Regions from separate parts of the Oerskovia sp. USHLN155 genome, predicted to be linked through region 2. Evidence: predicted binding sites of a transcription regulator. Region 2 holds the regulator's gene; the other holds the start of a gene.
What was found. Region 2 encodes Rex, which represses fermentation and respiration genes when NADH is low (regulators of the CRP and FNR family bind a similar motif). Its sites were predicted from a motif close to CTTGTGAANNNNTTCACAAG; they were not measured.
Positions count from the first base shown of each region.

Region 1: the regulator Rex is predicted to act here: its motif matches at 6,256-6,275, upstream of mqo (malate dehydrogenase (quinone)).

Region 1 is NZ_JBBCXG010000002.1:256,924-267,602, reverse strand. It holds gene WFH32_RS04125 (siderophore-interacting protein) at 1-129, shown strand, start outside; gene WFH32_RS04120 (NAD(P)-dependent oxidoreductase) at 214-1,098, opposite strand; gene WFH32_RS04115 (aldo/keto reductase) at 1,098-1,928, opposite strand; gene WFH32_RS04110 (helix-turn-helix domain-containing protein) at 2,041-2,994, opposite strand; gene WFH32_RS04105 (hypothetical protein) at 3,084-3,284, shown strand; gene WFH32_RS04100 (acyl-CoA thioesterase/bile acid-CoA:amino acid N-acyltransferase family protein) at 3,355-4,596, shown strand; gene mqo (malate dehydrogenase (quinone)) at 4,736-6,241, opposite strand; gene nirB (nitrite reductase large subunit NirB) at 6,481-9,054, shown strand; gene nirD (nitrite reductase small subunit NirD) at 9,051-9,389, shown strand; gene WFH32_RS04080 (maleylpyruvate isomerase family mycothiol-dependent enzyme) at 9,379-10,224, opposite strand; gene WFH32_RS04075 (pyridoxine/pyridoxamine 5'-phosphate oxidase) at 10,221-10,679, opposite strand, start outside.
Region 2 is NZ_JBBCXG010000007.1:81,743-92,421, reverse strand. It holds gene WFH32_RS11470 (cytochrome c biogenesis CcdA family protein) at 1-666, opposite strand, end outside; gene WFH32_RS11465 (TlpA family protein disulfide reductase) at 670-1,287, opposite strand; gene WFH32_RS11460 (histidine phosphatase family protein) at 1,340-2,029, opposite strand; gene WFH32_RS11455 (MarR family winged helix-turn-helix transcriptional regulator) at 2,121-2,630, opposite strand; gene WFH32_RS11450 (YceI family protein) at 2,827-3,378, shown strand; gene WFH32_RS11445 (redox-sensing transcriptional repressor Rex) at 3,580-4,281, opposite strand; gene WFH32_RS11440 (glutaredoxin family protein) at 4,377-4,712, opposite strand; gene WFH32_RS11435 (HAD family hydrolase) at 4,819-5,628, shown strand; gene WFH32_RS11430 (30S ribosomal protein bS22) at 5,818-5,916, opposite strand; gene WFH32_RS11425 (acetoin utilization protein AcuC) at 6,109-7,305, opposite strand; gene WFH32_RS11420 (TrkH family potassium uptake protein) at 7,589-8,965, shown strand; gene WFH32_RS11415 (potassium channel family protein) at 9,035-9,706, shown strand; gene WFH32_RS11410 (hypothetical protein) at 9,768-10,514, opposite strand; gene WFH32_RS11405 (ABC transporter permease) at 10,632-10,679, opposite strand, start outside.

The sequences.
Region 1 (10,679 bases), on a different contig from region 2:
TACGCGTACGTCGTGGGGGAGTCGGGCCTGGTCACCGGGGCGCGCCGACACCTCGTGAACGAGCGCGGCGTCCCCAAGGCCAACGTCGACTTCATCGGCTACTGGCGGCACGGGCGCGCGGCGGGCTGAGGGCGGCCCGTCCGGCGTGCCCGGCCCGGGTCGGGCCTGCCCGAGTCCGGCCGTCCGAGCCCGCCCGGCCCGCGACCGCTCCGTTCAGTCCGTCCCCGCGTGCGGTGCCCCGAACGCCGTGTAGACCGCAGCGATGTCGTCGCCCCCGTGCCCGCGCGCGGACGCGCTCGCGTACAGGTTCGACAGCGCGTCGAGGAGAGCCGGGTCGAGCCCTGCCCCCTGGGCGGCCTGCGAGATGAGCCCGATGTCCTTGCGCAGCCCGTCGAGCGCGAACTGCGGCGCGAACCCGCCCGTGATCATCTCGGCGCCCTTGAGGTGGGCGTAGGGGGAGTCGGACGCTCCGCCCGCGATGGCGTCGAGGAACAGGTGCGGGTCGATGCCCTCGGCCCGGGCGAGCGCGATCGACTGGGCCGTCGCGGCCGTGATCGCGGCGAGCCACGCGTTGCACGCGAGCTTGAGCGCCGTGCCCTGCCCCACCTCGGTCCCGGCGACCACGACCTTCGCGGAGATCGCGTCGAGCACGGGGGAGATGCCGGCCAGGACGTCGGGGTCCCCGGCGGCGAGCACCGTGAGCAGCCCGTCCTCGGCCGGCTGCCTGGTGCCGAGCAGGTTGGCCTCGACCAGCGTCACGCCGAGCTGTCGGGCGCGCTCGACGATCCGGGCGGTGCCCTCGCGCCCGACCGTCGAGGCCTGGACCCACACGGCTCCGGTGCCCACCGAGGGGCCGGCCGCGTCCAGGACGTCGAGGACGGCGGCGGCGTCGAACAAGATGCTCAGGACGACGTCGGCCCCGTGCGCGGCCTGCGCCGCGGTCGGCGCGACGCGTGCCCCGGCGTCGGCGAGCGGGGCTGCGCGCGACGCGGTCCTGTTCCACACCGTGACCTCGAAGCCCTCGCGCAGGAGCGAGTGCGTGACGCCGGTGCCCATGGTGCCCGTGCCGAGGACGGTGACGGTCGGCAGGTCGCTCATCAGAACTCCTCGTGCTCGTCGGAGTCGCGCGCCGCGTCCTCGCCGCGGTCGAGGCTCGCGATCTGGGTCATGTCGTCGTCGGTGAGCTCGAAGTCGAAGATCTCGGCGTTCGCCCGCTGGCGTTCGGGGCTCGCCGACTTGGGGATGGTGACGATCCCCTGCTGCACGTGCCAGCGCAGCACGACCTGACCGACCGTCCGCCCGTGGGTCGCGGCGATCTCCTGGATCACCGGTTCGTCGAGCACGCCTTCCTCGTGCCCGAGCGGGCTCCAGCCCTCGACCGTGATCCCGCGCTCGGTGAGGAAACGTCGCAGGCCCGTGCGTGCCAGCGCGGGAGAGAGCTGGATCTGGTTCACGGCGGGGACGTGGCTCGTCTCGGCGATGAGCCGGTCGAGGTGGTGCTCGCGGAAGTTCGAGACGCCGACGCTGCGGATCAGGCCTTCGGCGGCCAGGTCGATCATCGCCCGGTAGGACTCGACGTAGCCGTCGAGGCGGGGCAGCGGCCAGTGGACGAGGTAGAGGTCCACGTAGTCGAGGCCCAGGCGGTCGAGGCTCCCGCGCAGGGCGTCGCGCGTCGTGTCGTACCCCTGGTCGTCGCCGCGGAGCTTGGTCGTGACGAACAGCTCGGCGCGGTCCACGCCCGATGCCGCGATGCCCTGCCCGACGCCGATCTCGTTCTCGTAGCGCGACGCCGTGTCGATCAGCCGGTACCCCAGCCCGATCGCGCCCGCCACGGCCTTCGCCGACGCGTGGTCGTCGAGGGGCCACGTCCCGAGGCCGAGGAGCGGCATCTCGTGGCCGGACGAGAGCAGGGTGGTGGGGATGGTCATGTGCGCACCTCACGTCGGACGGGACCTGACCCTCTCGACCCTAGGTGCGTGGCGCCGTCGTGCAACGTGACACGGCCCGACGGCGGAGCGCTGCGTCCCACCGGGGTGCGGGTCAGGACGCGTGCCGGAACGTCTGCCGGTAGTCCGTGGGCGGGACACCGACCGCGCGACGGAAGTGGTGCCGCAGCAGCGCGGCCGACCCGAACCCGCACAGCCGTGCGATCTCCTCGAGGTCGAGCCCCGACTCCTCGAGCAGGGTCCGCGCATGGTGCACGCGCTGGGTCGCGAGCCAGTGCATGGGCGTCGTGCCCGTCTCGGCGACGAACGTCCGCGCGAACGTGCGCGTCGACAGGTGTGCGCGCCGCGCGAGGTCCTCGACCGTCTGAGCCTCGTCGAGGTGCTCGCTCATCCACGCGAGCACGTCGCGGATGCTCTGCTCCTCGCACACCGGCACGGGGCGGTCGATGTACTGGCGCTGCCCGCCGTCGCGCTGGGGCGGGACGACCATGCGCCGCGCGATCGCGTTGGCGGCCGCGCTGCCGAACTCCTTGCGCACGATGTGCAGGCACGCGTCGATCCCGGCGGCCGTCCCCGCGCTCGTGACGATGTCGCCGTCGTCGACGAAGAGGACGTCCGGGTCCACGTCGACCTGCGGGAACCGCGCCCTGAGGTCCTCCGCGTGGCGCCAGTGCGTCGTGATGCGACGCCCGTCGACGAGCCCGGCAGCGGCGAGCAGGAACGCGCCCGAGCAGACGCTCAGCAGGACCGCGCCGCGGGCGTGGGCCGCGCGCAGGGCGTCGACGATCTCCGGCGGGTACTCGTCACGGATGGTGAGCGCGGGGATCGCGACCAGGTCGGCGTCCTCGAGCGCGTCGAGCCCGTGGTCGGGGACCAGGGAGGCGCCCATGCTGGTGCGGACCGGCTCGCCTGCGACCGGGCCGCAGACGCGGAAGTCGACCAGGGGGACGCCGTCGTCCGTGCGGTCGAGGCCGAAGACCTCGCAGACGACGCCGAACTCGAACGGGGCCAGTCCGTCGGCGACGACGGCCGCCACTGTGCGCAACATCCCTCGACGCTACGCCCGTGGCAGGATCTTGTCGACACCTGTCTCTCCTGCCACTCGTGCGTGTCGCCCGGTCGGACCACGCTGGAGGCATGGACATCGTGGAGCTCGTGATGAGGCTGGTCGTGATCGCGGCGCTCGTGGCGCCGCTCGTGGTGATGGCGTTGCGGCGCCCGCCAGCAGGGGGTCGGTTCCCCGCCGGGACGAACGACGGTTGGAGCCTGCCGCCGGCCGGGCGGGGAGACCCGCGGCGGCAGGCCGACCTGGTCGGTGCGCGAGGTCTTCGAGGATGAGACCAGAGCCGCGCCGACCGTCCGGCGTGGCGGGTCGTGCCGAATTGGTGAGGTACGGGAACATTTGCCCATGGCCTCCCGACGACGTGACCATGTCCCTGCCGTTGCCCTCCTGCTGACCGCCTCGCTGCTGGCTCTCGCAGGGTGCTCTGCGTCGCCCGAGCAGGAACCGGCGATCGAGGTCGCCCCGCAGGACGGGGCGTTCGACCCGCTCGCGATCACGCTGACCGGGCTCGGCGCGGGTCGCGAGGTGCGACTGGTCGCGACGACGGAGCTCGAGGGGAGCGCGATGTCGTCGCGTGCGACGTTCGTGGCGGACGAGGACGGACGGGTGGACCTCGCGACGACGGCACCGACCGAAGGGTCGTGGACCACGGCCGACGCGATGGGGCCGTTCTGGTCGATGACCGGTACCAGCCCGTCCAGCCCGGACGCCTTGTCGGTAGACCACGACGTCCGCCTCGTCGTGAGCGTCGACGACGACGTCCTCACCGAGGCCGTCGTCGAGCGGCGCGGCTACGGGGCCGACGTCGATGTCCAGGACGTGACCGACGACGGCATGGTCGCCGCCTACGCCGTGCCCACCGACTTCACCGCCGACGACCCCACGCCTGCCGTGCTCGTCTTCAGCGGGTCTGACGGCGGACTTGCCTATGCTCGTGCGGCGGCGACGCACCTCGCTGCGCTCGGCTACCCCGCCCTGGCGATCAGCTACTTCAAGAGCCCCGGGCAGCCGCCGCAGCTGGAGAACGTGCCCGTCGAGACGTTCCTCACCGGGCTGGCGTGGCTGCGGGCGCAGCCTGGCGTCGACCTCGCCCGGGTGTTCACGTTCGGCGTCTCACGCGGTGGGGAGATGGCACTGTGGCTCGCCGCCACCCGCCCTGACGAGGTGTACGGCGCCTTCGCGCCGACCGGGGCGGGCCGCCTGGGCTGCGGGTATCCGAACGGGCAGGTGTCGGCCTGGACTCTCGACGGTGTCGGCATGCCGTGCGCCGAGTACCGGCGGGACGTTGCGCCGCCTCCGGAGGCGCTCGTGGACGGCAGCACGATCGTCGGCCCGACGGTGCTCGCGTGCGGGACGGCGGACCCCGTGTGGGTAGCGTGCCCGTTGCTCACGGACGCGATGACCCGGTTCGGCGACCCGACGAGGGTTCGCTCGGTCGTGCAGGAGGACGCGGGACACTACATCGCCCTGGCGCCGTACCTGCCCGTGTCGCTGGACGAGTCGGGTGCGGTCCCGGCCGCGACGCACCAGGCCCGCGTCGAGTTCTGGAACGCCGTCGAGGAGGTGCTGGCGGAGGCGCATCACTAGCAGGGGCCCAGGCTCGGGCGGCTCGCGGCTCGCGACGTGCGGCTGCCCGCGGCGGCCTGCGGGACCCGACCCCGAGCGCAGCACGACGCCCCGGTCTCCACGAAGGAGACCGGGGCGCCGGTGCGTTGCGGGGGCGGGGTCAGCGGGCGCCGACCGCCTCCTCCGAGGGACCCGCGGAGGCGGAGAGCGAGTCGAGCTCGGTGGCCTCCCACGTGGCCTGGCCGAGGCTCGGGATCATGGCTCCGAGCGCGGGGCGCCACGTCGCGAACTGCTGCGGGAAGCAGCGCTCGAGGACGTCGATCATCGCGGGGACCGCGGTCGAGGCGCCCGGCGAGGCGCCGAGCAGGCCGGCGATCGAGCCGTCCGCGGCCGCGATGACCTCGGTGCCGAACTCGAGCACGCCGCCCTTGACCGGGTCCTTCTTGATGACCTGCACGCGCTGGCCCGCGGTGATCTTCTCCCAGTCCTTGGGGTGGGCCGTGGGCATGAACGCCTGGAGCGCCGTGAACTTGGCCTCGGGGCTCGCGACGAGCTGGCCGACCAGGTACTGCGTGAGGTCGATGTTCTTGAGGCCCGCGCCGAGCATGGACCCGATGTTGTGGGTCCGCAGCGACGTGAAGAGGTCGAGCAGCGACCCCTTCTTGAGGTACTTGGGGCTGAACCCGGCGTAGGGGCCGAACATCAGGTACGTCTTGCCGTCGACCACGCGCGTGTCGAGGTGCGGGACGGACATGGGCGGCGAGCCGACGTCGGCCTTGCCGTACACCTTGGCCTGGTGCTGGGCGACGATCTCCGGGTTGTCGGTGCGCAGGAACTCTCCGCTGATGGGGAAGCCGCCGTAGCCCTTGGCCTCCTTGATGCCGGCCTTCTGCAGCAGCGGCAGGGCGCCGCCGCCGGCGCCGACGAACACGAAGCGGGCGTTGACGGTGCGCGGCCCCTGCTTGGCGTTCCAGGACACGTCCTTGACGGTGACGTCCCAGGTGCCGTCCTTGCGCTTCTTGAGGCGGTTGACCTCGTGCTGGAGGTTGAGCTCGACGTCGTGGGCCGTGAGGAAGTCGAAGAGCTGCGCGGTGAGCGCACCGAAGTCGACGTCCGTGCCGCTCGTCGCGCGGGTCGCGGCGACGGCCTCGTCGCCGTCCCGGTCGAGGACCAGCAGGGGTGCCCACTGCGCGATGACCGCGGGGTCGTCGGTGAACTCGAGCTCGCTGAACAGCGGGTGGGCGCTCAGCGCGGTGAAGCGGCGCTTGAGGTAGTCCACGTTGGCCGCGCCGCGCACGAACGTCATGTGCGGGGTGTGGCTGATGAATCTCGCGGGCTCGGGCAGGTGGCCCCCGGTGAGCAGGTGGTGCCAGAACTCGCGCGACACCTCGAACTGCTCGTTGATCGCGACCGCCTTGGAGATCTCGACGGTCCCGTCGGCCTTCTCGGGGGTGTAGTTCAGCTCGCAGAGCGCAGCGTGGCCGGTGCCAGCGTTGTTCCACGGGTTGGAGGACTCCTGGGCTACCGCGTCGAGGCGCTCGAAGACCTTGATGGTCCACGTGGGCTCGAGGAGCTTCAGGAGGGCGCCGAGGGTCGCACTCATGATGCCGCCGCCGATGAGGGCTACGTCGATGGTGTTCTGACCCGTTGTCTTCTTAGTCGCCACCGCTCGATTTTACGCTTGTGAAGGAGTGCACATGCTGTGCCGTCCGTCACGGTCGTGCGTCACACTTTTTCGGGACCAAGGTCCCTGGACGTCGCGTCCTAGGTCCCCGCGACGCGCTGATCTGGTGTTTTGACCAGAAACCTCGTATCTATGCGCCAGGATGGTCCTGACGGTCGCACTCGCCCCCCGCGACCCGACTCGCCCCGTCCACGCCCGACCTTTCTCGTGAGGCCCCCCACATGAGCACTCCCACCCCCGGCCGCGTCGTGGTGGTCGGCGCCGGCATGGTCGCCCACCGGTTCGTGAGCCAGATGATCGCACGCTCTCCCGAGGGGGCGTGGCACGTGTCCGTCGTCGGGGACGAGGACCGGGCCCCGTACGACCGCGTGCACCTGTCCGAGTACTTCACGGGACGCTCGGCGGACGACCTGACGATGGAGCCCTCGGTCTGGGCGGACCCGCGCACCGAGCTCGTCACGGGCGACGCGGTCGCTGCCGTGGACCGCGAGACGCAGACCGTCACGACGAGGTCCGGGCGCGTGCTCGCCTACGACCACCTGGTCCTGGCCACGGGCTCCTGGGCCTGGACGCCCCGCACCGAGGGCACCGACCTGCCGGGCGTCTTCAGCTACCGCACCCTGGCCGACCTGGAGGGGCTGCGCGAGTACGTCGGGCTGCGCACCGCGCGCCTGGGGCGCCCGCTGCACGGCGTCGTGGTCGGGGGAGGCGTGCTGGGGCTCGAGGCCGCGGCCGCGCTCCAGACCCTCGGCGCGGCCGCGACGGTCGTCGAGTTCGCCGACCGGCTCATGAGCGTCCAGCTCGACGACGCGGGCGGCGAGGCGCTGCGCGTGCTCGTGACCGACCGTGGGATCGACGTCCGCACCTCGACCGGCGCCACGGGGCTCACCGCCGCGGGCGACGGCGCCGTGGGGGGCATGGACCTGTCGGACGGGTCGCGGGTCCCCGCCGACGTCGTGATCTTCTCGACGGGCATCCGGCCCCGGGACCGCGTCGCACGCGAGGCGGGCCTCGCGATCGGCGAGCGCGGCGGCGTCGTCGTCGGTGCGGCGTGCCACACCTCGGACCCGGCCGTGTGGGCCATCGGGGAGTGCGCGTCGTTCGAGGACCAGTGCGTGGGCCTGGTCGCACCGGGCAACGCCATGGCCGACGTCGTCGTCGACCGCCTGCTCGGCGGCAGCGCGACCTACTCTCCGGCGCCCGAGGGGACCAAGCTCAAGGGCGTCGACATCGAGGCGGCGAGCTTCGGCGACGTGTTCGGGCTGACGCCCGGCGCGCTCGAGGTCACGTTCGCCGACCCGGTCGCGCGGACCTACCGCAAGCTCGTCGTCTCGGACGACGCGCGGACCCTGCTCGGCGGCGTGTTCGTGGGCGACGCGGCCCTCTACTCGTCGCTGCGGCCCCTGCTGGGCCGCTCGCTGGGCGCCGACCCGTCGGCGTTCCTCGCCCCGGAGGGCGGCGCCCCGGCGCTCGGCGGCGACCTGCCCGACGACGTCGTGGTCTGCTCGTGCGCGAACGTCACCGCCGGGACGGTCCGAGGGGCGGTGACCGAGCACGGCTGCACGAGCCTGGGCGAGGTCAAGGCGTGCACCAAGGCCGGGACCGTGTGCGGGTCGTGCGTACCGGTGCTCACCAAGATCGTCAACACGTCGCTCGAGGCGGCCGGCGTCACGGTGTCGAACGCGATGTGCGAGCACTTCACGATGTCGCGCGCCGAACTCTTCGCGCTCGTGCGGCAGGACGGGCTGCGCACCTTCACCCAGATCGTCGCGGCGCACGGCACGGGCCGCGGCTGCGTGGTCTGCAAGCCGGTCGTCGCCTCGATCCTGGCGTCGCTGTGGGGCGGGTACATCCTCGACGGCGAGCAGGCCGCGCTCCAGGACACCAACGACCGCGCGCTGGCCAACCTGCAGAAGGACGGCACGTACTCGGTGGTCCCGCGCGTCCCCGCGGGGGAGATCACGCCCGAGAAGCTCATCGTGATCGGGCAGGTCGCGCAGGACTTCGGTCTGTACACGCGCGTGACGGGCGCCCAGCGCATCGGGCTCTTCGGGGCGCGGATCGACCAGCTCCCGGAGATCTGGCGTCGCCTGGTCGACGCGGGGATGGAGTCGGGGCAGGCGTACGGCAAGTCGTTGCGCGCGGTGAAGTCGTGCGTGGGGTCCTCGTGGTGCCGGTTCGGGGTGCAGGACTCGGTGGGCATGGCCGTGCGTCTCGAGCTCCGCTACCGGGGGCTGCGGTCGCCGCACAAGTTCAAGATCGGTGTCTCGGGCTGTGCGCGCGAGTGCGCCGAGGCGCGGGGCAAGGACGTGGGCGTGATCGCGACCGAGAAGGGCTGGAACGTGTACGTGGGCGGCAACGGCGGCTTCTCGCCCCGGCACGCCGAGCTGCTCGCGGAGGACCTCGACGACGAGACGCTCGTCGCGGTGGTCGACCGCTTCCTCGCGTACTACGTGCGGACCGCCGACCGCCTGCAGCGCACGGCCCCGTGGGTCGCGGACTTCCCTGGTGGGATCGTCGAGCTGCGCAAGGTCCTGGTCGAGGACTCGCTGGGCATCGCGGCCGACCTCGAGGCCGAGGTCGCGCGGCACGTCGAGTCGTACGTCGACGAGTGGGCGCAGACCCTCGACGACCCGGACCGTCTGTCGCGGTTCGTGTCGTTCGTCAACGCGCCCGACCAGCACGACCCCGACCTCGCCTACACAGGCGTGCGCGGACAGGTGCGACCGGCCCGCCCCGGCGAGCCCTCCGACAACAACCCGGTGATCGCCCGCACGGTGGAGGTCCGCAAGTGAGCGCGACGGCATGGACGACGGTCTGCCCCTTCGAGCGGCTCGTGCCCGAGCGCGGCGTCGCCGCGCTGGTCGACGGCACCCAGGTCGCCGTGTTCCGACTGGCCGACGACCGGCTGTTCGCGGTCCAGCAGCGCGACCCCTACTCGGGGGCCAACGTGCTCTCGCGCGGGATCGTCGGCTCGGCGGGCGAGACCCCGACCATCACCTCGCCCATGTACAAGCAGGTCTGGGACCTGACGACGGGGCGGTGCCTCGACCCGAGCGGCAAGGAGCCCGAGGCCCTCGTGACCTTCGAGGTCGCGGTCGAGGACGGGACGGTCCTGGTCAGGGCCTGACCGGCCCTCGGCGACGCACGGGGACTCCCGACGGCCACGGCGCGAGCGGGGGCAGGTCCACGGCGACCCCGCCCCGGTGTGCGACCGGGGCTGTGGGGGTCTCGCGTCCCGCGAGCCACGCGGCGACGTCCGCCGCGGAACCCGTCACGGTCGTGAGCGCGTCGTCGGCCCCCAGGACCGCGGCCCGCACGCCCTCGGGCCCGACGACCGAGCGGTCCTCGTCCTCGTCCCGCACCACGAGCACGGGCTCGGCCAGGCGCAGGCCCAGGAAGTCGAGCAGGTGGTCGGCGAAGGAGAGCCCCCAGGTCGCGGACGGCGTGAGGCCCTGGGCGGTACTGACCTCGCCCAGGTCGGTCGCGTGGATGCGGACCTCGCGCCACCAGCAGTCGAGGACGTCGGCGACCGTCCCGTCGCGATACGTCACGGGTGCGTCCCACCCTGTGCGGTCCGTCAGGTCCCAGGCCGCGTCGAGCCGCGCGCCTGCCGCCCCGAGCGCGTCGAGGTGCTCGTCGCGCGAGCGGGTCGCGCCGTTCTCGATCCCGGCCGCGCGGCCCTCGGCCCCACCCTCGTAGACCTCGGCCGTCTCGCCGCGGGCCGCGAGCTCGGCCTGGCGGGCGAGCGCGTCGCCGACCATCGCGACGTGGGAGAGCACGTGCCCGACGGTCCACCCGTCGAGCGCGCTGGGGGAGCGGAGGGCATCGTCGTCGAGCGTGCGGACGGCCTCGACGAGCCGGTGCAGCGCGGCGCCCGCGTCGGTGCGCGCGGCGCCCGTCGCGTCGGTGGCGGCGTGCGTGCCGGTGGTGTCCGTGCCGGTGTCCTGCGTGGTCCTCGTCATGGCCAGAGCAGCCCCTTCTCCCAGTCGTGGCCGACGGCGCGGTAGCGCAGCCGGGTCTGTCCGCGGTCGTCCGACGCCTGCCAGAACTCGACCGACGTCGGCGCGAGCGCGTACGCGGTCCAGGCGGGCTCGACCAGCGTCGGGTCGCGCTGCACGCGGGCGAGCGCGCCCGCGAAGGCGTCCCGGTACTCCTGCCGGGACGCGAGCGCCTCGCTCTGGTGTCCCACGAGCGCGGCGGCCCGCGATCCCTCCGAGCGGGCGAGGAAGTCCGCCGTGCTCGTCGCCGGGGCGGCGGGCGCCACGGGGCCGATCACCCGGACCTGGCGTCCGAGCGGGGGCCAGAGGAACGTGAGGGCGGCGTACGGGTTCTCGGCGAGGTCACGGCCCTTGGGGCTCGACGAGCCGGTCGCGAACCACCATCCCGAGGGGTCGACGTCCTTGAGGATCACGGTGCG
Region 2 (10,679 bases):
GGAGCGCTCGAGCCCGATCCCGATGAGCAGGAACGGGATGCCCAGGCCGAGACTGTAGGCGATCCCCAGGATCGCGCCGCGGCCGGCCGTGGCCTCGTCGAGCGAGAGCGCCACGACGGCCGTGAGGGTCGGGCCGATGCACGGCGCCCAGCCGAGGCCGAACACGATGCCGAGCAGGGGTGCCCCCCACAGTCCGGCGGTGGGGCTCACGTGGAGGCGACGGTCCCGCTGGAGGAACGGCATGGCGCCCATGAACGCGAAGCCCATGAGGATCACGACGACCCCGAGGACACGCGTGATGACGTCCTCCCACTCCTTGACGTACACGCCCACGGCGCCCGCAGCCACCATGAGCAGCACGAACACGAGCGTGAAGCCCGCGACGAACAGGCCCACGCCGGTCACGACGCGCCACCGCCCGGTGGTCCGGGCCGTCTTCAGGGCGGTTCCTCCGCCACCCGCACGCGCGCCGGTCGCCCCGGCGTTGGCGGCCGCGAGCCCGCTCACGTAGCCGACGTAGCCGGGGACGAGGGGCAGGACGCAGGGCGAGGCGAACGACACGAGCCCCGCGAGGATGGCGACGGGCACGGCGAGCAGCATCGAGCCGCTGAACGCGGTCGTGGCGAACGTGCTGCCGACGTCGCCGGCGAACGAGAGGGGACCCATGCGTCAGGCGCTCTCGGCGAGCAGGTCGTCGACGAGGGCGCCGAGCGTCGAGCCCTCGGCGCGCCCGATGACGCGCGCGGCGACCCGGCCCTCGCGGTCGAGCACGACGGTCGTCGGCACGGCCTGGAGCGGGACGGAGCCCTCGAGCGTCGCGATGGCCTCGCCGCGCGTGTCCTCGATCGAGGGGTAGGGCACCTCGAACGTGCGCTCGAACGCGAGCGCGGCCCCGGCGTCGTCGGTGCTGTTGATGCCGAGCAGGTGCACCCCGTCGGCCGCGCGGTCTTTCGCGAGCGCGACCAGGTCCGGCGCCTCGGCCCGGCAGGGGGCGCACGAGGCGTACCAGGTGTTGATGACGACGACGTCGCCCAGCCACTGCGAGGTGTCGACCGCGCCGCCCTCGTAGTCCGTGCCGGTCAGGACCACGGGCTCGTCCCGGTCGGAGACGTCCCACGTCTTGACCGAGCCGTCGCCCGAGACGTAGCCCTGGCCCACGACGTCGTCGGGGCTCGTGGCCCCCGACTCCTGGGAGCAGGCGGACAGGACCAGGCCGAGCGAGACGAGAGCGACGATCCCGGAGGTCGCGCGGGCGCGACCCGGCCGGGCACGGAAGGGGCGGATCATGGCAGCACTGTCTCCCACCTGCCTGGGCACAACCTGAGAAGCCGCTGGTGCCTCACGCGCCCGAGACCTTCGCGGCACCGGGCAGCAGGTCCGCGACCGGCTCGGTGTAGTGGATGCCGACGAGGCGGTCGCCGTCGAAGCGCAGCGACGTGAGCGACGCGAGCGAGCACTGGCGGTTGCGCGGGTCGTGCCACAGGCGCTTGCCCTCGAAGGCCAGGCGGGAGATCCAGATCGGGAGCTGGTGGCTCACGAGCACGACCTCGCGCCCCTCGGCCTGGGCACGGGCGTCGTGGATCGCGGCGTGCATGCGCGCGACCTGCTGCTTGTAGGGCTCGCCCCACGACGGACGCATCGGGTTCCACAGGTAGGGCCAGTGGCCCGGGTGGCGCAGCGAGCCGTCGCCCACGCCGAACTTCATCCCCTCGAAGTGGTTGCCGGCCTCGATGAGGCGCTCGTCCGTCCCGAGCGGCAGCCCGAAGGCCTCCGCGACGGGCGTCGCGGTCTCCTGCGCCCGCTGGAGCGGGGACGCGATGACCAGGGCGACGTCGAAGGGCTCGGGGGCGACGTCGTCGGGCAGCGCGGGCGAGCCCTCTGCAGGCTTGCCCGACAGGTGTCCCGCGACGCGACGCGCCATCGTGTGCCCGAGCTCCGAGAGGTGGTAGCCGGGGATTCGACCGTAGAGGATGCCGTCCGGGTTGAAGACTTCACCGTGACGCATGAGGTGGACCGTGGTTGCGACCATGGGGACCAGTGTCCCAAAGTTCTTCCGCGCGCGGTGCACCGGGGCGGCGTGCTCCCGGACACAGGCCCGCCGGGCGCCGGGAAGTCCCGGACTACTGGTTCTCGCGCTCGTCCACGACCCGGCAGGCCTCGGCGATCGCAGCCATGGCCTCGCCGAGGTTGCGGAACTGCTCGGGGGTCAGGACGTCGACCATGAAGCGGCGAACGGCCCGCACGTGGCCTGGCGCGGAGGCGACGAGCTCGGCGTAGCCCGCGTCGGTCATGACGCAGTTCACACCGCGACGGTCGGTCTCGCTCGCGGACCGGCGGACGAGCCCGCGCTGTTCCATGCGGTGGACGGTGTGCGTGACGCGGGACCGGGACCGGGCGAGGCCGTCGGCGAGGGCCGACATCCGCATGGTGTGGTCGCGGGCCTCGGAGAGCCGCACGAGCAGCTCGTACTCGCCGAGCGTGAGGCCCGAGTGCTCCTCGTGGTCCCTGCTCAGGGCTTCGACGAACCGCGCCGTGCCGTCGAGGTACTGGCGCCACGAGTGCTGCTGGCCCTCGTCGAGCCAGGGTGCGTCCTGCGGCGCGACCGCGCGCCTGTCCTGCTGAACCGTCATCTCCGCCTTCATCCGCCACGCCCCCACCGTCCGAACAACCGCCCCAGTCTCCCATCCGGGAACAGGTTCGCTCACCAGGGAATAGAGGGACGGGGGCTTGCGTTGATGCGATCGTATGAAGTTGAATCTTCAACTAATGGCTCGTCGGACGGCGCGCCTGACGCACACGCACCACGACTTCCACAGGAGAACACCCATGGCCACGACCCTTCCCGCCGGACTGACCGCAGGCACCTACGCGATCGACCCCTCGCACTCGCAGGCGACCTTCACGGTCCGCCACGCAGGCATCTCCAAGGTCCGCGGCTCGCTCGCGATCGCCGAGGGCACGCTGAACATCGGTGACGACGTCGAGTCGTCCAACGTCGTCGCGGCGATCGACGCCAAGTCCGTCAACACCGGCGACGCAGGGCGCGACGGCCACCTCCAGTCGGCCGACTTCTGGGACGCCGAGAAGAACCCCACCTGGAACTTCGTCTCGACCGCCGTCGAGGCCGACGACGACGACTTCGTCATCGCGGGCGACCTGACCATCAACGGCGTGACCAAGCCGGTCAAGCTCGAGACCGAGTTCACGGGCACCGCCGTCGACGCGTACGGCAACTCGCGCGCCGGGTTCGAGGCCGAGACCGAGATCTCCCGCAAGGAGTTCGGCCTGACCTGGAACGTGGCCCTCGAGGCCGGCGGCGTGCTCGTCGGCGACAAGATCAAGATCGCGCTCGACCTCTCGGCGATCAAGCAGGCCTGAGCCTCCGCCCCTGACCGGCCTCCGCGTCCCTGACGCGGACCGGTACGCCAGGAGCCGGCGGCCCCGGACCGGGCGCCGGCGCCGGTGGGGGGTGGAGCGGGCGGGCGAGGCGCCCCCGCGGCGCGGCGCGGCGCCGGGGGCCCCCGCGCCCCGCCCCCCCGCCCGGGGCCCCCGGCTCCTGTGCTGTGACGAGCGGTCGGGCTAGGCGCCCGCGCTCCGCGTCTCGGCTCCTTGGCCCTCCTCGCCCCTGCCGCGGTTCGCGAGCGCGCGCGCCTGCGCGTGGAACGCCAGGATCTGCAGCTCGCTGCCCACGTCGACCGACCGCACGATCACGTCCTCTGGGAGCTGGAGCGCACGCGGCGCGAAGTTCAGGATCTCCCGGACACCGGCCTCGACGACCCGCTCGGCGACGTCCTGCGCCACGTGCGCCGGAGTCGCCAGGACGACGATCGTCACGTTCTCGCGGGCGAAGACCTCCTCGAGCGCGTCGACGTGCTCGATCACGAGCCCCGCGGCCTCGGTGCCGACCACGTCCGGCGAGGCGTCCAGCAGAGCCGCGACCTCGAACCCGCGCGTGCCGTAGCCCGAGTAGTTCGCGAGCGCGTGCCCGAGGGAACCGATGCCGACGATCGCGATCCGGTGCTCGTCCTCGACCCCCAGGGCCGAGGTGATGTAGGTCGCGAGCGAGTCGACGACGTAGCCCACCCCGCGCGTGCCGTAGGACCCCAGGAACGACAGGTCCTTGCGCAGCTGCGCCGACCCGACGCCCGCGAGCTCCGCGAGCTCGGTCGACGACGTCGTCTCGACGCCTCGCCCCTCGAGGTCGCGCAGCGCGCGCAGGTACGCGGGAAGTCGCGCCACGGTCGCGCCAGGAATACCGGTATCACCCAGGGTCTCTGCCACCCGAACCACCCATGCTTCGTCGTGTCGTCGTCGCTGACGCTCTCGCTGTCCTGCTGTCTCGGATCATCCCAGGCTCGGCGCCCGGGGACGGAACGTCAGCCGGTGGCGCGTCGCCTCGAGAGCGCTCTGGCGAGCCTCGCTCCGTCGACCTGCCAGAACCCCTGCTGGACGCCGTCCACCGTCACGACGGGGACGTAGTCACCGTACTGCGCCGCGAGGGCGCCGGACGGGTCGGAGTCCACGTCGACCTCGGTCCAGCCCACGCCCTGGTCGGCGCACACCGCCCCGACCACCTCGCGGGCCTCCTCGCACAGGTGGCACCCGACGCGGCCGTAGAGCACGACGCGCGCGGGCGCGCTCGCGGCCTGGTCTGCGTCACGTCCGGCGGCGGTCTCAGGAACCTGTCCTGCGGCGGGATCTGCGGGGCTCACGACCCCAGCCTACGCATCTCGGACACCCCCTCACGCCGCCCGGCCGGCGACCCTGCCCGGTGGGCGCCGTCGGCGAGGGTCTGCGAGCGCCGATAGAGTGGACGACATGCCGACGTCTGCTCCTGGGTCCACCCATCCCACGGCAGCCTTCTTCGACGTCGACAACACCATCATCCGCGGCGCCAGCTCGTTCCACCTGGCGCGGGCGCTGTACCAGCGGGGCTTCTTCTCCACCCCGGACCTCGTGACGTTCGCCTTCCACCAGGCGCGCTACCTCCTGCTCGGGGAGAACAAGCGCCAGATCGACCAGGTCCGCACCCGGGCCCTCGACCTCGTCGCGGGCCGCTCGGTCGCGGAGGTCGTCGCGATCGGCGAGGAGGTCTACGACCAGGTCCTCGCGCTGCGCATCTACCCCGGCACCCAGAAGCTCCTCGACGAGCACATCGCGGCCGGCCACCAGGTGTGGCTCGTGTCCGCGACCCCGCTCGAGATCGGGCAGCTCATCGCGCGTCGTCTCGGGGCGACGGGGGCGCTGGGCACGGTCGCCGAGCACGAGGAGGGCCTGTACACCGGGCGGCTCGTGGGCGACATGATGCACGGGCGGGCGAAGGCCGCGGGCGTCCGGGAGCTCGCGGAACGGCACGGGATCGACCTGTCGGCGTCCTACGCGTACGGCGACTCGCTCAACGACGTGACCATGATGCAGGCCGTCGGCCACCCGTGCGCGATCAACCCCGACGCGCGCCTGCGCCGGCACGCCAAGGACGTCGGCTGGCCGATCCGCGAGTTCCGAGGGCGCCGGCGGCGGGTCGCGGGCCGAGGGCTCAAGACCGCGAGCTGGGCCGGGGCCGCGTGGGTCCTGGGCCTCGTGCTGCGATCGATCCGACGCTCGATCAAGGGCCGCGCCGGGCTCTGAGGCCCCCTCGCCCGGCCCGGGCGCCCCGCCGAGCGTGCAGTTCAGGCTGCCACGGGCCTCCCAGGACCACCCGGGCTGCACGCTCGGCGAGCCAGCCACCCGGCCGGCGTGCTCCAGGCATGCGAAGAGCCCGGCACCCCTGGGGGTTCCGGGCTCTCGCGACAACCTGCGCGTGACCGCGCAGCGCTGCTACTTCTTGTTGCGACGCTGGTGGCGCGTCTTGCGAAGCAGCTTGCGGTGCTTCTTCTTGGCCATACGCTTGCGGCGCTTCTTGATGACGGAGCCCATGGGTCCTCACAATGCTGGATCGGTGTGCGATCGGGATCGCCCCGATCATGGTGGTCCACGGCTGATCGGGAACCGACCAACACGAGAAAAAGTCCGTCTCCTAGACTACCTGCTCCCGGCGGGTGGCCCGAAATCGACGCCGGGTGACGTCGTCGGGCCGCGCGCACGGGGGTGCACCCGGCGAGGCGCAGGTCAGTCGAAGTGCGCGTCGAGCCCCAGGAGCGGGAAGACGGCCTTGCGGGTCGCGACCACGGCGCGGTCCACCTCGTCCTCGGGGTCGTAACCCTTGCCCCACGGCGTGAAGTCGACGTCGCCGTCCCCCATGAGCGCGGGCGTCTCGCGGTGCGCGACCGCGCTGATGTGGTCCCGCCACGCGCCCGGGACGGGCGTCGAGGGGGCGACGGGCGCGTGCACGACCTCGGCCACGACGTTCGACCAGGCGTACGGGACGACCGACGTGACCGAGTACCCGCCCCCGCCCAGGGCTACCCAGCGGCCCTCCGCGAGCTCGTGCGCGAGCTCGTGGACCCAGTGCACGGCCGCACGCTGCGCGTCGACGCTCACGTCGAGGTCGCTCAGCGGGTCGTGCCCGTGCGCGTCGCACCCGTGCTGCGACACGACCACCTGGGGCCGGAACGCCCGGAGCACGGGCGGCACCACGGCGTCCACGGCCCGGAGCCAGCGCTCGCCGTCGGTGCGGCGAGGCAGGGCGACGTTGACCGCGGTCCCCGTGGCCCCTGGCCCACCGGTGTCGGTGGCGTGCCCCGTGCCGGGGAACAGCGTCGCGCCGCTCTGGTGCACCGAGACGGTCAGGACCCGCGGGTCGTCCCAGAACGCCTGCTCGACCCCGTCGCCGTGGTGCGCGTCGAGATCGACGTACGCGACACGCTCGGCCCCGTCGTCGAGCAGCCGGCGGACCGCTGCCGCGGCGTCGTTGTAGATGCAGAAGCCCGACGCCGCACCGCGCTGGGCGTGGTGCATGCCCCCGGCGATGTTGACCGCGTGCAGCGCACGGCCCGACCACACGGCGCCGGCGGCCTCGTACGAGCCGGACAGGATGCGGGCCGCGGCTTCGTGCATGCCCGCGAAGACGGGGTCGTCCTCGGTGCCCAGGCCCAGGGCGGGGTTCTCGACACCGTGCTCCGAGGCGGCGTGGACCGCGGCGACGTAGGCGGGGTCGTGGACGAGGCCGAGCACCTCGTCGGACGCGGGCGAGGTGCCGACGACCTCGACGCCCGGCGCGTCGAGCAGCCCCAGCGCCCGCACGAGGCGCATCGTCAGGTCGAGCCGCGTCGGGGACATGGGGTGCCCGTGCCCGAAGTCGTAGCCCAGCAGGTCCGGGCTCCACACGACCTGCGCGACGAACGGCACGGTGTCTGGCTCGGTCACGTGCGCTCCTCGGTCCGGCGGGTCGTCCGGGTCGTCGGTCCGTGCGGCCGGTGCCCGGCGCACGGTCCCGCAACCGCGCGCGGCGGCCTCGGTGGCGGGCAGGAGACACGGTATCCCCCCAGCGGCCCGACGGCGCCCCGCGGTTCAGCCGGTGGGCACCCGTGCTCCTGTGGCAGAGTTGGGCGACACATCGGCACGCACGGCGCCCGGTTCGGTCCCGCAGGGGACCCGGCGCCACCCGTCCACCCGGACGAGGACGCACGGACAGGGAGACGGAGGACCGATGGCCCAGGGCGTCTCCGGGCGTTTCTTCGCAGGTCGCGAGCTGGTCGACCGCCTCGCCCGCCACTCCCCCGCCCGCCTCGCCGTGACGGTCTTCGCGGCCGTGATCTCGCTGTTCACGCTGCTCCTCATGGCCCCGTGGGCCACGACGTCCGGGAGGTCGGCGCCGTTCATCGACGCGCTGTTCACGGCGACGTCGGCCGTGTGCGTCACGGGCCTCGTGGTCGTCCCGACCGGGACGTACTGGTCCACGTACGGGCAGGTCGTGATCCTCGTGGGCATCAAGATCGGCGGCCTGGGCGTCATGACGCTCGCCTCGATCCTCGGCATGGCCGTGTCGCGCCGCATCGGCCTCACGCAGAAGCTGCTCACCGCCTCGGAGACCAAGACGACGCGCCTCGGGGAGGTCGGCTCGCTCGTCCGGGTCGTCATCATCACCTCGACGACCATCGAGCTGACCATCGCGCTCCTGCTCCTGCCTCGGTTCATCGTGCTCGAGGAGACGTTCGGCGAGGCGGCCTGGCACGGGCTGTTCTACGGGATCTCGGCGTTCAACAACGCGGGCTTCATCCCGACGGCCGAGGGCCTGACGCCCTACGTGGGCGACTGGATGCTGCTCATGCCGATCATCGTCGGCGTCTTCATCGGGTCGCTCGGCTTCCCCGTGATCCTCAACATCATGCGCAACCGCAGGCGCGCCGCGCGGTGGAGCCTGCACACCAAGCTCACGCTCACGACGAGCGCGGTCCTGGTCGTCGTGGCGGTGGTCCTGTTCGCGGCGTTCGAGTGGACCAACGAGAAGACCCTGGGGCCGCTGAGCCTCAACGAGAAGATCCTCGCCTCGCTCTTCGCCGGGGTCATGCCCCGGTCCGCGGGCTTCTCGACGATCGACATCAACGGCATGCACGAGTCGAGCTGGCTCATCACCGACGCGCTCATGTTCGTCGGAGGCGGCAGCGCCTCGACCGCGGGCGGTATCAAGGTCACGACGCTCGCGGTCATGCTGCTCGCGATCGTCTCGGAGGCCCGCGGTGACCGCGACCTGGAGGCCTTCGGGCGACGTGTCCCGCGCGAGACCCTGCGGCTCGCGGTCGCCGTGTCCTTCATCGGCGCCACCGCGGTGCTCGTCGCGAGCCTCCTGCTCCTGGAGATCACGGGCTGGACCCTCGACGTGATCCTCTTCGAGACGATCTCGGCGTTCGCGACCGTCGGACTCTCGACGGGCGTGACCGCGGACCTGCCCACCGCCGGCAAGTACGTGCTCGTCGTGTTGATGTTCATCGGCCGGACCGGGACCATGACGCTGGCGGCGGCGCTCGCGCTGCGCGACCGGCGCCGCGTCATCCGCTACCCCGAGGAACGCCCGATCATCGGCTGACCGGCGCGGGCCGGTCCCCGCACAGATCCCTCAGAACCTCTCAGAACCCTCCCGACGAAAGGCCCCCAGGTGCCCGACAAGAAGGCCCCCGAGAAGAACGCGGGCGTGCTCGTGATCGGCCTCGGCCGGTTCGGGTCCGCGATCGCGGCGACGCTCGACCGGCTCGGCCAGGACGTGCTCGCGGTCGAGCGCTCGCCCGAGCTCATCGCGCAGTGGTCGGGCCAGATCCCCCTGGTCGAGGCCGACGCCTCGAACCCGACCGCGCTGGAGCAGCTCGGCGCCCGTGACTTCCCCGTGGCCGTGGTCGGCGTGGGGACCTCGCTCGAGGCGAGCGTGCTCATCACGGGCAACCTGGTGGACCTCGGGACCCCGCAGATCTGGGCCAAGGCCATCTCGGCCGAGCACGGCCGCATCCTGCAGCGCATCGGCGCGCACCACGTGGTCTTCCCCGAGGCCGACGCGGGCAGCCGCGTCGCGCACCTGGTCTCGGGCAAGCTGCTCGACTACATCGAGGTCGAGGACGGCTTCACGATCGTCAAGATGCGTCCCCCGAAGGAGACGCAGGGCTTCACGATCGAGCAGACGAAGGTCCGCGAACGCTACGGCGTGACGATCATCGGCGTGAAGTCCCCGGGGCAGGACTTCGTGTACGCGGAGCCGACCACACGTATCTCGGCGAACGACCTGCTCATCGTCTCGGGGCACGCCGAGCTGCTCGAACGGTTCGCGGCCCGCCCCTGAGGCGTCCGGCCGCGGCGCTGCCCAGGTGGCGTCGCCCGCCCCAACGGCCCGACGGCGGCGCTCAGGTCGAGCGCGCGCGTCGCCGTCGTCGTCGGGAACCTGTGACCGCGACGACGCCCGTGACCACCAGCGCACCGGCGCCGGCGAGCACGCCCACGACCGCCGTGCCGGTGAACGCCAGGTCGCCGGCCGCCGGGACTCCCGCCTGGACGCCACCCGCCCCGGGGAGTGGGCCCGTGGCCGCCAGCTCGGCGCCGCCGGGGCGCGCGCCAGGATCCGGACCTGTGCCGGGCCCGCCGCCGGGACCGGAGCCGCCGCCAGGACCGGTGCCGCCGCCGGGTTCCGTGCCAGGGCCCGTCGGTCCTGACACCTCGAACCCGGCCGTGTCGAGGAAGGTACCCGTCACGGGGTCGGTCACGCGGACGACGTGCGTCCCGGGTCGCACCGCACCGGGCAGCCGCGTCGAGAGCTCGAACGTGCCGTCGGCGAGCGCGACCACGGTGGCGAGCCGCACGGGCGGGGCGTAGGCCGAGCGGAGGTCGACGTCGTACGTCGCGAAGGGCACCAGCCCGTACCCGCGCACGACCAGCTCCCCACCCGCGACCGCGGTCCCGGGGTCCGCCTCGACCTGCGACCGGCTGGTGATCCCGGAGACGTCCACCTCGAGGCCCACGCCCTGATGGTCGGGAGCGCCCGACGAGCTCACGGGGCCCGCGGTCGCGGGCAGCGCACCGAGGATCAGGCCGACGACCGTCAGCAGCGCCGCTGTCGTCCCTGCGAACACACGGGTGCCTACCCGTGGGGCCATGCGTCGCACCCGCGAACTCCTTCGTCGCTTCTCGCCCCCGAGCGCGCCGATCCTCCCACGTGGGCGCGGCCCTCCGGAAGGGGGCAGCGGGTGAGAACCGCGAGCCCGGCTCGGCCGCTAGACCGTGCGGCGCCGCAGCGTCAGCGTGCCCAGCACGATCGCGCC